3 regions of the Paeniglutamicibacter psychrophenolicus genome follow, and region 2 is predicted to be linked to each of the others. Evidence: riboswitches for the same ligand, from Rfam matches in the RefSeq annotation. Region 2 holds a riboswitch; each other region holds the start of a gene.
The links. Region 2 has a riboswitch for thiamine pyrophosphate ahead of JOF46_RS08065 (ECF transporter S component). Riboswitches for the same ligand answer to the same signal wherever they lie in the genome.
Positions count from the first base shown of each region.

Region 1: linked by a shared signal. The riboswitch ahead of JOF46_RS07245 (3-oxoacyl-ACP reductase) and the one ahead of JOF46_RS08065 (ECF transporter S component) in region 2 are both predicted to bind thiamine pyrophosphate.
Region 3: linked by a shared signal. The riboswitch ahead of thiC (phosphomethylpyrimidine synthase ThiC) and the one ahead of JOF46_RS08065 (ECF transporter S component) in region 2 are both predicted to bind thiamine pyrophosphate.

Region 1 covers NZ_JAGIOE010000001.1:1,630,069-1,634,277, forward strand. Annotated here, with positions in the region: gene JOF46_RS07235 (hypothetical protein) at 1-303, opposite strand, end outside; gene JOF46_RS07240 (LLM class flavin-dependent oxidoreductase) at 378-1,712, opposite strand; gene JOF46_RS07245 (3-oxoacyl-ACP reductase) at 1,732-2,496, opposite strand; TPP riboswitch at 2,574-2,667, opposite strand; gene JOF46_RS07250 (alpha/beta fold hydrolase) at 2,820-4,109, opposite strand; gene JOF46_RS07255 (metal-dependent hydrolase family protein) at 4,106-4,209, opposite strand, start outside.
Region 2 covers NZ_JAGIOE010000001.1:1,806,192-1,810,400, forward strand. Annotated here, with positions in the region: gene JOF46_RS08040 (Na+/H+ antiporter subunit D) at 1-99, shown strand, start outside; gene JOF46_RS08045 (Na+/H+ antiporter subunit E) at 100-714, shown strand; gene JOF46_RS08050 (MrpF/PhaF family protein) at 711-974, shown strand; gene mnhG (monovalent cation/H(+) antiporter subunit G) at 974-1,381, shown strand; gene JOF46_RS08060 (DUF4235 domain-containing protein) at 1,494-1,754, opposite strand; TPP riboswitch at 1,824-1,945, shown strand; gene JOF46_RS08065 (ECF transporter S component) at 2,009-2,635, shown strand; gene JOF46_RS08070 (ATP-binding cassette domain-containing protein) at 2,668-4,209, shown strand, end outside.
Region 3 covers NZ_JAGIOE010000001.1:2,761,900-2,766,108, reverse strand. Annotated here, with positions in the region: gene lepB (signal peptidase I) at 1-502, opposite strand, end outside; gene rplS (50S ribosomal protein L19) at 560-919, opposite strand; TPP riboswitch at 1,415-1,522, shown strand; gene thiC (phosphomethylpyrimidine synthase ThiC) at 1,535-3,319, shown strand; gene trmD (tRNA (guanosine(37)-N1)-methyltransferase TrmD) at 3,418-4,209, opposite strand, start outside.

The DNA.
Region 1 (4,209 bases), 180 kb from region 2:
AACCTTGTCGCCCGAGGCAGCAACGTCGTCAAGGGCGCTGACGATCTCCTGGGGCAAGCCGCCCTCGCGGACAGCATCCACCATGGACGAGACGACCTTGAGGTCGGAGGCGTTGATGCTGCCGTCCTTGATAGGTGCGCACACCTTCTTGATGAGTTCCTTCTTTGCCCCATCGGCCAGCTGAGTAGCCGCCGAGGATGCGGCGGAGGAAGCGGTGTCGGCGATGGTCGCGCAACCGCTCACCGAGAGCAGCAAGATGGCAGCGGAAAGGAGCACGGCATTTTTGGAACGTGAAAATCTCATGCGTTCCATCGTAGTGGCTCGAAGGTGGGAGAACGCCGGGAACTCCGAGGCCCCCCACCCGCGGGCGCTGGCGACTATCCCGAAACCGGTACGTCCTCCAAGCGTGCTGGCCTGGACAAGCCCAGGGTCTCGCGCAGGGTGCTGCCCGGGTATGAGGAGCGGAACAGGCCCCGTGTCTGCAGGATCGGAACCACGAGTTCCACGAAGTCATCCAATCCCGCCGGGAAGCTTGGGCACATGAGATTGAAGCCGTCGCAGGCGCCGGAGGTGAACCACTCCTCGATCTCGTCGGCGACCTCGGTGGGAGTGCCAATCATGGTGGCATGTCCGCCGCCGGCCGCCAGGAATCCCAGCAGCTCGCGAAGCGTGGGCTGCTTCGTTTCGATGATGCGCTGCACCGTGAGGTAACGGCCCTGCGGACCCGAGAATCCCTCGACCGGGGGCAACTGCGCCACCGGATCATCCAGCGGATGCGAGGTGTAGTCCTGGCCAGTGAACATGTTCAGCTGGGCAATGGCCGAGTCGATATCCAAGTAGGCATCCAATGCGGCCTTCTTTTCCCGAGCTTCCTCCCGGGTTGCCCCGATGTAGGTGACCAGCCCGGGAAGGATGGGAACCGAATGCCCGTCCCGTCCCACACCTTCCAGACGCCTCCGGATGTCCGCGGCGTACTCCAAGGCCGATTCCCGGTCCCAGGAAACCGAGTAGATGGCTTCGGCGTGCCGGGCGGCAAAACTACGCCCGGCCTCCGAGGACCCGGCCTGGAAGAGCACCGGCCGTCCCTGCGGGCACCGCGGGACCGTCAGCGGGCCGGAAACCGAGAAATGCTTGCCGTCATGGTTGATCGGGCGGATCTGTGAGGGATCGAGGTACTGCCCGGCCTCGCGGTCGACCACCAGCGCCGAATCCGACCACGAATCCCACAGTCCCTGCATCGCGTCAACGAACTCCTCGGCGCGTTCGTAGCGTTGTGCGTGCCCGGGCAAGGCATCCATCCCGTGGTTGCGGGCCTCGGCGTCAAACATGGAGGTCACCACGTTGATGCCCGCACGACCCGCACTGATGTGGTCGAGGGACGCCAGCAGCCGGGCGGCATGGAACGGGGTGTAGAAGCTCGCAGAGATCGTGGTGACCAAACCAATGTGCTTGGTGGCCCGTGCCATGGCGCTCAGCGCCGTCACCGGTTCCAGGAACCAGGGGATCCCCGCAGCGTACTCGTGGTTGACGCTTTGCCCGTCGGCAAAGAACACCGCATCCAGGCAGCCGGACTCGGCCAGCCGGGCCAGTTCGTCGTAGTAGGCGATGTCGCCGACGCGGTCGGCACTGGAGTCGGGGTGGCGCCACCCCATGGTGTGGTGGCCGGCGCCGTAGATGAAGGCGTTCAGGTGCAATTGGCGTGTCGAATCCATGGTTGTTCCGTCCCGGTTCCTAGTTCATTACCAGGCCGCCGTCGACAACCAGGTTCTGCCCGGTCACCGCCCGCGACCACGGGGAGGCAAACAGCAGGGCAGCATCGGCGAACTCGGTCGGAGTGGTGACGCGGCGCAGGGGAGTGGATCCGGCGATCAGGTCAAAGACCTCTTCCGGGGTGGCGGCCGAGGCATCGGTGGTGCGCAGCAGTCCGCCGGAGATCATGTTGACGCGGATGTTCTCCGGGCCCAGGTCCGAGGCGAACGTGCGGGTCAGGGACAACAAGGCTGCCTTGGCCGCGGTGTAGTCGTGGTACGGGACCACGGGGTTTTGGAAGAGGTTGGTGCCGATGTTGACGATGTTGCCGAAGCCCGCGGATTTCATGCCCGGCAAGGTCGCTTGGATGGTGTTCAGGGCACCACCGATGATGCCGGTGAATTGTGCCCCGAATTCCGTGTAGCCGATCCCGTCCGCCTTGGAGCGGGCATCGCCGTTGAACGAAAAGTCCGGCAGGGCATTGTTGATCACCGTGGTGATCGGGGCGCCAAAGTGTGCCTGTGCCGTGGCAACCATCCCGGCGACCTGCTTCGGGTCAGAGACGTCGGCGCGGACCGCGATCGCGCGATCCGCCCCGATTTCGGTGGCCAGTTCCTGGGCCGCGGATTCACTGGAGCGGTAGTTCAGCACGAGGCGTGCGCCCTCGCGGGCGAAGGCGCGGGCCAGGTCGGTCCCCAGCCCGCGGCCGGAACCGGTGATAAGTACGATTTGGTCCTTGATGAGCATTCTCTTGCACCTTTCGTTGGAGCGAAAGGATGCCATGGAACCGCCCAATGGTACCCAAAAGCGAGGTGCCACAATGCGACATGCCGGACCGGCATCCCTTCGCTCGGATTATCGAGATCAGGTTCAACGGGTCTATCTCTCAGCCGCCAGGCGGCACCCCGTGTCGAGTCCTACGGCCAACCTAACATCGGTCCAAGTCATCCGGGAAACCTATGAACACCTAGCCAGCCCAATAAGACCGAGAAGCCCCGGTTCCCCACCAACGGGGGAACCGAAGCTCCTCGGCTTGGTGCGCGGCCACGAGGGCGGGTGCGGCCCGGGCGCTAAGCCTCCAACGGCCCGCCCAGCTCGTCAACGATCTCGAAAAGGCGCGGCAGCACGGTTCCCGAACCGATGCCGTCATGCTCGAATTCGTTGGTGACCCAGGCCTTCAGGTTGCCCACCCGCGAGGCGGTGTCCAGCGACAGACCGGCATCCACATACATGTCGTCGTGGTAGACGATCGCTGCCATGGGAACCGTGTTGGCGGCGAGCTTCTCGACGTCGTAGAGGGACGACCATTCGGTCTTCCGGGCCATGACGTCAACCGCGTCCTTGAAGGGGCGCAACAGCTTCGTCTCCTCGAACATCCACGGGTACATCATTTCCCCGGTGAACATGAGCGGGCGGGCAGTCGGGTTGAACTCCGGGTGAAGTTCGAGCTGTGCCTGAGCCGCCCATGCCGTGGCTCCGTTGTCGCCATGTCCGTAGATGCTCTCCTGCATCACGGCAAAGAGCGGGTTCCCGGCAAAGGAGGTCCGGGCCTGCACCTCGGCCAGGAACACGTCGCTCAAGCCTTCGCCGGTGAGCGCCTCGTCGAGCAGCCAGTTCAGCCGCTCGAAGCCAGGCTTCATCCCGAAGTCGATGCCCAGGGACTGGAAGCGGCGCACGGTGAGCCTGTCCCCGTCCGGGAGCCTCACATCGCTGGCATCCAGCAGGTCGGCGATCTTCGCGGTCGTGTCAACGTGGTGCGGGTAGAGCGCATAGAATTCGGCGGTCTTGGCTGCCGTGCGCGGGTATGTGCGGGCGTAGACCCCGGCTGCACTGGGCTCCAGGGCGGGCAAGCCCCCGGTGATGTGGCAGGCGGTGAGCGCTTCGGGGTACATGGACAGGTAGCCCAGGGTCAGGAAGCCGCCGTAGCTTTGGCCCAGGGTTGCCCAGCGGACGGACCCGTAGATTTCCTTGCGCACCTGCTCGGCGTCCCTGACGATCGAGTCGGCACGGAACTTCAGCAGGTAATCGGCACCCTCGTCGGCGCCGGCGAAGCGTTCCATGGTGGCGGCGCTGACCGGGGTGGAGCGTCCGGTGCCGCGCTGGTCGAGCAGCACCACACGGTAGCGTTCCAGGGCAGCATCGAGCCAGCCGGCCGATCCCACCGGGCGCGGACCCTTGCCGCCGGGGCCGCCCTGCAGGAAGAGCAACAGCGGAAGCTCCCGGTTGCGGTCCTTGGCCAGGGAGACCTCGCGCACAAAGACGCTGATCCGTTCCGATGACTCGGGGTTCTCCCAGTCCAACGGAACATCCAGGGTGTGGTCGCGGAAGAACTTGCCGGCCGCAATGTACTCGGTGCTCAATTGGTGTCCCTTGAAACGGCGGTCGGCAGCACGCGGCCGCCCTGGATGATCGTGCGGGGGCGGGACTCGTCGAAGAGCACCGACGGGTCCTCGAATGGAT
Region 2 (4,209 bases):
GGGCCGCTGTTCGAATTCAGCGACCAGGTCGCCGGCCAGCTGCTGGACCGGAACAACTACATCGAGGCGGTCCTCGGAACCGGGCAGGGGGTACGGTAAATGACCAAGGAACAACGGCTGAAAGACGCCACCGACGAGTCCGGGGCACGCCAGCGCGCCACCCTGCGCCAGGAGCTGCCGCTGCTGGCGGGCATGATGCTGGTCTGGGGTGCGCTCTGGCAGGACTTCGCCATCGGCAACCTCGTCTTCGGGCTGCTGATCTCGCTGGTGCTGGTGCGGGTCTTCCGGCTGCCGCCGGTGATCCTGTCCGGGCGCTTCAATGCTTGGCGCGCCGCGGTGTTCGCCGGGGCGTTCCTGCGGGATGTGACCCTGGCCAGCTTCGAGGTCCTGTACCTGGCGGTGTTCCGCGGCCCGCGCACCACAAGCGCGATCATCACCGTCACGCTGCGCACCGAATCGGACTTGCTGGTCACCTTCGTGGGCCACGTGCTGACGCTGGTCCCCGGCTCGTACGTCGTGGAGGTGGACCGGCGGACCTCGACCCTGTACCTGCACGTGCTCAACGTCAACGACGAATCCGGGGTGGAGAAGGCCCGGGCCTCGGTGATGATGATCGAGGAACGGTTGATCCGCATGATGGGAACCAAGGAAGAACTGGCCGGGTTGAATGCCGAGAAGTCGGCCCCGGGCAAGGAACACGGAGAGACACCATGAACATCGTCCTGTGGATCTGCGGAATCACGCTCTCGATCGCCGGTGCCCTGGCCATGGTCAGGCTGGCCAAGGGGCCCTCGATCCTTGAACGCGTCATCGCCACCGACGTGTTGCTGCTGATCGTCTCCGCGGCGCTGTGCGTCGACATGACCATCAACAAGCACACCGACAACCTCGTCTTCGTGCTGCTGGCATGCCTGGTCGGGTTCGTCGGCTCGGTGACGGTCTCGCGCTTCGTCACGGACCGGAGGAACGCCTGATGCTTGACACCGTCATCGACATCGTGGCCGGGACGTTCATGATCGTCGGCTGCCTGATGTCCCTGGCCGCGGGCATCGGCATGCTGCGCTTCCCGGATCTGCTCTCGCGCCTGCACGCGGCAACCAAGCCGCAGGTGCTGGGGCTGTTCCTGCTGCTGGCCGCGCTCGGGCTTGAACTGCGCTCCTGGGTCGTGCTGCCGGTCCTGGCCCTGGCCTGGCTGCTGCAGTTGCTCACCGCCCCGGTCTCGGCGCACATGGTGGGACGGGCCGGCTACCGGACCCGGCACCTGAAGCGCGAGACCCTCATCGCGGACGAACTGGCCGCGGTGGTCGAGGCCGCCGAGCAGCGCGAGGAGGCCGAGCACGGCCAGAACGGCAACCGGGACCGCGCCGACTTCATCGACTAGTTCATCGACATCGACCGGGTCGTCCCTCATTCGGTCGGGGCAGCCAACAGGCGCCGGGCACACCCAAGTGATCCGGCCGAACGCATCCGGCCGGCACCCCGTGTGCGGAAGCTCAGGCCTTCTTGGAGAACTTCGCGATGGCCCGCTGCGTGCCGCGGTCGGTGAGCACCTGGATCAACGCGGCGGTGACGGCCGACAGCACGGCGAACCCGATGGCCTGGCGCATCGTCGCCTCGGCCTGGGCCTCCTTGTTGCCGTGCTTGGGCGGCTGCTGGCCGGTGAAACCGATCCAGGCCTTGTCGACGATCTTCCCTCCCAGGAAACCCGCGGCGATGGAAATTGCTGGACCGATCAGTTTCATCAGGCTGTTCATGGGGACTCCCAAATATTGCGGCAAAGGTACTTGGCCCAGCCTAGCTGAGGTAGCATCATAGAACTGAAACAATCACGACAGGGGAGCGTCGTGCGGGGCAACCCGCACCTAGGCGCTGAGAGTGCGGATAACCGCAGACCCTCGAACCTGCCCCGGCTAGTACCGGCGAAGGAAGTCGAGTTCTCAGGGGTGCGCGCGGAAGCGGAATATGCGCGCATTCCCTCCCCTCCTTGAATCCAAGGAGGATCAACACCATGGGTATCACCCACCAGCCCGCCGGGCACAAAACGGCAACCACATCCTGGCGCGTCGTCGACATCGTCATCGCGGCCGTCATCGCCGTGTCCTCGGGCGTCATCTTCTGGGCGTGGAACAGCACCCACCACCTGCTCGACGTCCTCTTCCTGGCCTTCCCGCCCTCGGCCGCACTGGTCTCGGGCATGTGGCTCTTCCCCGCGGTGCTCGGCGCACTGATCATCCGCAAGCCCGGCGCGGCGCTCTTCTGCGAACTGGTCGCCGCGATGGTCTCCGCGCTCATGGGCTCGGAATTCGGGCTGACGGTCCTGGCCTCGGGCCTGATCCAGGGCCTGGGCGCCGAAGCGGTCTTCGCCGCGTTCCGCTACCGCACCTTCAACCTGCCCGTGGCGCTGCTGGCCGGCGCCGGGGCAGGACTCTTCGGAAGCATCAACGACACCTTCATCTTCCGCTGGTTCCCCGAATACACCACCGGAATGCTCTTGGCCTACATCGGGTTCATGACCATCTCGGGCATCGTCATTGCCGGGCTGCTCTCCTTCCTGGGAACCCGTGCCCTGGCCAAGACCGGCGCACTGGGAGCGCTTGCCAGCCGCAAGGCAGCCACCGAACCCATCCTCGGCTGATGGGCACGGGCATCACCATGTCTTCAGCCTCGATGCTGCATCGCGAAAACGACAGCGCAGCCACGCTGCAACACCGCAGCGACGCGGTGTCCGTCAGCGTCAGGAACTGGGCGTGGCGGCACGCCGGACGCGCCCACGCAGCGCTCTCTGGCCTGGACCTGGAGATCCGGGCCGGGGAACGCGTGTTGCTGGCCGGGCCCTCGGGCGCCGGGAAATCCACGCTGCTCTACGCGCTGGCCGGGGTCCTGGACGAGGACGACGAAACCTATTCCTCCGGCGAACTGCTGCTGGACGGGGCTCCTGCGGCCCAGGGCCGCGGACTGGTCGGGCTCATGCAGCAGGACCCCGAGACCCAGGTCGTCCAGGCCCGGGTCGGGGACGATGTGGCCTTCGGCGCGGAGAACCTTTCGGTGCCGCCCGCGCAGATCCGGCAACGGATTGTCGATGCACTCGACGCCGTGGGACTCGATGTCCCGCAGGACCACCCCACCTCCGCGCTTTCGGGCGGGCAAAAGCAGCGCCTGGCCCTGGCCGGGATCCTGGCCATGGGCCCGGGGCTGGTGTTGCTGGACGAGCCCACGGCAAACCTGGACCCGGACGGGGTGCTGGAGGTCCGCGACGCGGTGCTGGCCGCACTGGATTCCACCGGCGCGACCCTGCTGATCGTCGAACACCGGCTCGAGGCGTGGGCGGCGCACATGGACCGGGTCATCGTGCTGGAACCGGGCGGCGGCATCGCCCATGACGGCACCCCCGCCGAGCTCTTTGCCCCGGGCCCGGTCCGCGAGAAACTGATTGCCGCAGGGGTCTGGGTGCCCGGGTACACCCCGGCGTTCGATCCGTTGCCTGCCCCCGAACAGCCCGGTGCGTTGCTGCTGGAGGCCACGGACCTTGCAGTCACGCGCAAGCGCGGCGCCAAGCCGGCCGCTTCCGGCCTGGCCCTGCGCCTGGGTGCGGGCGAGGCCTGGTGCGTACGCGGGGCCAACGGCTCGGGCAAGTCGACCTTCGCCCTGACCCTTGGCGGACTGCTGCCGGTCGGATCCGGCACGGTGCTGGCCACCGGGGAACTGGCGTCCGGCACCGAGGCACGGCCCTACCACTGGCGCGCCACCGAATTGGTGGGACGGATCGGCTCGGTCTTCCAGGAGCCCGAGCACCAATTCGTCACCAACACCGTGGCCGAGGAACTGGCCTACGGACCGCGGCACGCGGTCAAGCCGGGAACCCGGGAACCGCTGTTCACCGAGCAGGAGATCTCCTTGCGGGTCTCGTCGCTGCTGTCCCGGCTGCGGCTGGGACACCTGGCGGAGGCAAACCCCTTCACCCTCTCGGGCGGGGAAAAGCGCCGGCTCTCGGTCGCCACGGTGCTGGCCGCGGGCCCGCAGGTCCTCATCCTTGACGAGCCGACCTTCGGCCAGGACGCCAACACCTGGCGCGAACTGGCCCTGCTGCTGCGCGAGGAACTGGCCCGCGGAACCGCGATCATCGCTGTGACGCACGACGCCGACTTCGCCCGCGCCCTGGGCGCGCACGAATTCGTGCTGGCGTCCCCGGCCACCGCTGAGGGCACCGCC
Region 3 (4,209 bases), 960 kb from region 2:
CCTCGGGGATCTTCACGTCGAACTCGAGGTCGCTTGGCTTGTTTCCGTCAAGAACGTAGGGCTCGTCCAGCGGGATGCCGTTGACGACCAGTCGTCCGTCGGGGCTGCAGCAGGTGACGGTGTCGCCTCCGACGCCGATGACGCGCTTGACGTACACCGCATCCTTGCCGGCAAGGCGCAGCGCCCAGGCCAGGGAATCGAGGGCACCGGGACGCTCGTAGGGCAGGAAAGAACCGCGGCCGTCAAAGATGACCACGTCTCCGCGCTGGATCTCCGCGTCCTTGTAGGCAAGCCGGTTCACCAGCAACCCATCACCCGGGTTCAACGTGGATTCCATGGAGGTGGAACCGATGTAGAAGAAGTCAACGACGGTGGCCCGAACAACCAGGGTGATCAGCGCCGCCGCTGCAAGCGCGCCAACGACAAAGCGCCAGCCCCTCGAAGGAGACCGGCGCTTTGTCGAAGCGGAAAAACTTTCCGATTCAGTAGATCGATCCACGATGGATCCCCATCCCCGCTGCCCTGGGGGCCGAGAAGATGAAGGCTCTCGCTTTTCTGGCTACTTGGCGGTCCGGAAGTCGCGCTTTTCGCGGATCTTCGCGGCCTTGCCGTGGCGATCGCGCATGTAGAACAGCTTCGCACGGCGAACGTCACCGCGGGAGACCAGTTCGATCTTTTCGAGGACCGGGGAGTGCACCGGGAAGGTACGCTCTACGCCGACGCCGAAGGAGACCTTGCGAACGGTGAAGGTTTCGCCCACGCCGCGGCCCTGGCGACCAAGGACGAAGCCCTGGAAAACCTGAACACGGGTGTTCTTGCCTTCGATGATGTTGACGTGGACCTTGACGGTATCGCCCGGGCGGAAGTCAGGAACATCGTTGCGCAGCGAGGCTGCATCGACAGAGTCGAGAATATGCATGAATGCATCTCCTAGATAGACGCCGCAGGTCACCTATCTTAGACACGGACCGCAATTGTTCCCCGGGGCGCACAAGTGCGCTCGGAAAAAGATGTGGCGGTCCGAAGCTTGGTACCGCGATCCGTTTGCGAATCGACGGCTGGTCCAACTGTTGACTCGTTCCCCCTGCGGCAGGAGCAGAACCCAGTAGACCCAAGAATCTATTTTGCCACACTCCGGGGCATGGCGCGAAGTTCCGCGCCCGCCGACGGACCTCCACGGAAGGGAACCGCCAGATGATGCTGGGCTTCCGCAACAACGGAGCTGACGGAATCCCGCCGCGGCCATGGCACCGGGCGCGCCCCAGGGGCCGGATTCCGCAGCGAGCACGGCTCGATTCCAGGGCATCTTGACGACACGTCCGCTTCGCACGGGTCCCGGACAGTTCGACCCGGTGCAGCGTGCCGGTGCCCAAGGTCACAAACGGTGCCGGGCCGGATCATGTGATAGTTTCGATTTCGACCACACGGGGGCCCTTGCAAGGGCTGAGATCGAGCTGACGCAGCGAGAGACCGTTGAACCTGTCCGGGTAATGCCGGCGAAGGAAGTGAGTACTCCTTGAGCAACACCATTTCAATGCACAGCCCTGTCCAAAACGCCGCGGAAGCAGCAGAGACCCAGTCCCTGAAGTCCCATTCGCTGGCCTACATCGAGGACAACGAGTCCGGGATCCGGGTCCCGGTCACACGGATCGCGCTGGAGCCATCCCCCGGCGGAAAGGACAACGCCCCGCTTCAGGTCTACCGCACCGCCGGTCCGGGAAGCGACCCGGTGGTTGGCCTACCGGCGTTCCGCAGCAGCTGGATCGAGGAACGCGTGGACACCGAGACCTATGCCGGGCGTGAGAGGAATCTGCTCGACGACGGGAAGTCGGCGGTGCGCCGAGGCAAGGCCTCGGCCGAATGGAAGGGCAGCCGGCCGGTTCCCCGGCGCGCCGAGGCAGGGAAGCGGGTGACCCAGATGCATTACGCCCGGGCCGGAATCATCACCCCCGAGATGCGCTTCGTGGCCCTGCGCGAGAACTGCGACGTGGAACTGGTGCGCAGCGAGGTCGCCGCGGGCCGGGCGATCATCCCGGTGAACATCAACCACCCCGAGTCCGAGCCGATGATCATCGGCAAGGCGTTCCTGGTGAAGATCAATGCAAATATCGGCAACTCGGCGGTGACCAGCTCCATCGCCGAGGAGGTGGACAAGCTGCAGTGGGCCACCCGGTGGGGCGCCGACACCGTGATGGACCTTTCCACCGGGGACGACATCCACACCACCCGCGAATGGTTGATCCGCAACTCCCCCGTCCCCATCGGCACCGTGCCGATCTACCAGGCCCTGGAAAAGGTCAACGGCGAGGCCAACGCGCTGACCTGGGAAATCTTCCGGGACACCGTGATCGAGCAGTGCGAACAGGGCGTGGACTACATGACCATCCACGCCGGGGTGCTGCTGCGCTACGTTCCGCTGTCGGCCAACCGCGTGACCGGCATCGTTTCGCGCGGCGGGGCCATCATGGCCGGTTGGTGCCTGGCCCACCACCAGGAGAACTTCCTGTACACGCACTTCGACGAGTTGTGCGAGATCTTCGCGCAATACGACGTGGCCTTCTCGCTGGGCGACGGGCTGCGCCCGGGTTCCATCGCCGATGCAAACGACGCCGCCCAGTTCGCGGAGCTCGACACCCTGGCCGAGCTCACGAAACGGGCCTGGGAGTACGACGTGCAGGTCATGGTCGAGGGGCCCGGCCACATCCCCTTCCACCTGGTGCGGGAGAACGTGGAGCGCCAGCAGGAACTGTGCAACGGCGCCCCCTTCTACACCCTGGGCCCGCTGGTCACCGACATCGCGCCGGGCTACGACCACATCACCAGCGCCATCGGCGCCACCGAGATCGCCCGCTACGGCACCGCGATGCTCTGCTACGTCACCCCCAAGGAACACCTGGGCCTGCCAAACAAGGACGACGTGAAGACCGGGGTGATCACCTACAAGATCGCCGCCCACGCAGCGGACCTGGCCAAGGGCCACCCGGGCGCCTCCGAGCGCGACGACGCGCTGTCCAAGGCGCGCTTCGAGTTCCGCTGGCGCGACCAGTTCGCCCTGTCGCTGGATCCGGTCACCGCCGAGGCCTTCCACGACGAGACGCTGCCGGCCGAGCCCGCGAAGACCGCGCATTTCTGCTCCATGTGCGGGCCGAAGTTCTGCTCGATGCGCATCAGCCAGGACATCCGCGACGAATACGGCTCGGCGGACTCGCAGGCGGCCATCGCGCAGATGGTGGACGGCATGCGCGAAAAGAGCCAGGAGTTCCTGGCCTCCGGCGGCAAGGTCTACCTGCCCGAGCCCGGGATGCCCGCCCGGGCGTAGCGCCACCGGCCGGCCCACAAAAAAGGGGCTGCTCCCGTCCTTTCCCTGAGTTAGGGGAAAGGACGGGGGCAGCCCCGGGAGCATTGCCTCGTGCCGTACTACTGGGGTGCGATCTGGTCCTTGGACACGACGCGGCCATCAATGATGGCAAAGCCGTTGTGCCACAGGGTGTCGCGGTCGTGGCGATTCAGCGTGGAGGCATCCAGCTGCACGATCAGGTCCGGGCGCCGGGTGGCGGTGCGCTCCAGCTGCTTGTTGCGGCGGAAGCGCGCGATCTTGCCGTGGTTGCCCGAGAGCAGCACCTCGGGGACCTCGCGGCCCTCCCAGGTGCCGGGCTTGGTGTACACCGGGTATTCCAGCAGTCCGTCGGAGTGCGATTCCTCGATGAGCGACTCCGGGTTTCCGATGACCCCGGGGATCAGCCGGCCAATGGCCTCGACCATCGCCAACACCGCGACCTCTCCCCCGTTGAGCACGTAGTCGCCGATGGAGACCGGGCGCACGTCGAAGGCCTCGGAGGCATATTCCAGGACCCGCTCGTCGATGCCCTCGTACCTGCCGCAGGCAAAGGCCAGGTGCTGTGCCTCGGCCAGTTCGTAGGCCATTTCCTGGTCGAAGACCGCGCCGGCCGGCGAGGGAACGATCAGGATCGGCTTGTCGCCCAGCGGCGCGTTGGAGACCGGGGATTCGGTGGCGATGCGTGCCAGCGCGGCACCCCAAGGTTCCGGTTTCATGACCATGCCGGCGCCGCCGCCGTAGGGGGTGTCGTCCACGGTGCGGTGGCGGTCGTGGGTGTAGTCGCGCAGGTCGTGCACGTTCAGATCCAGCAGCTTCTCCCGCCGGGCCTTGCCGATCAGCGACAAGTCCAGGGCGGCAAGGTACTCCGGGAA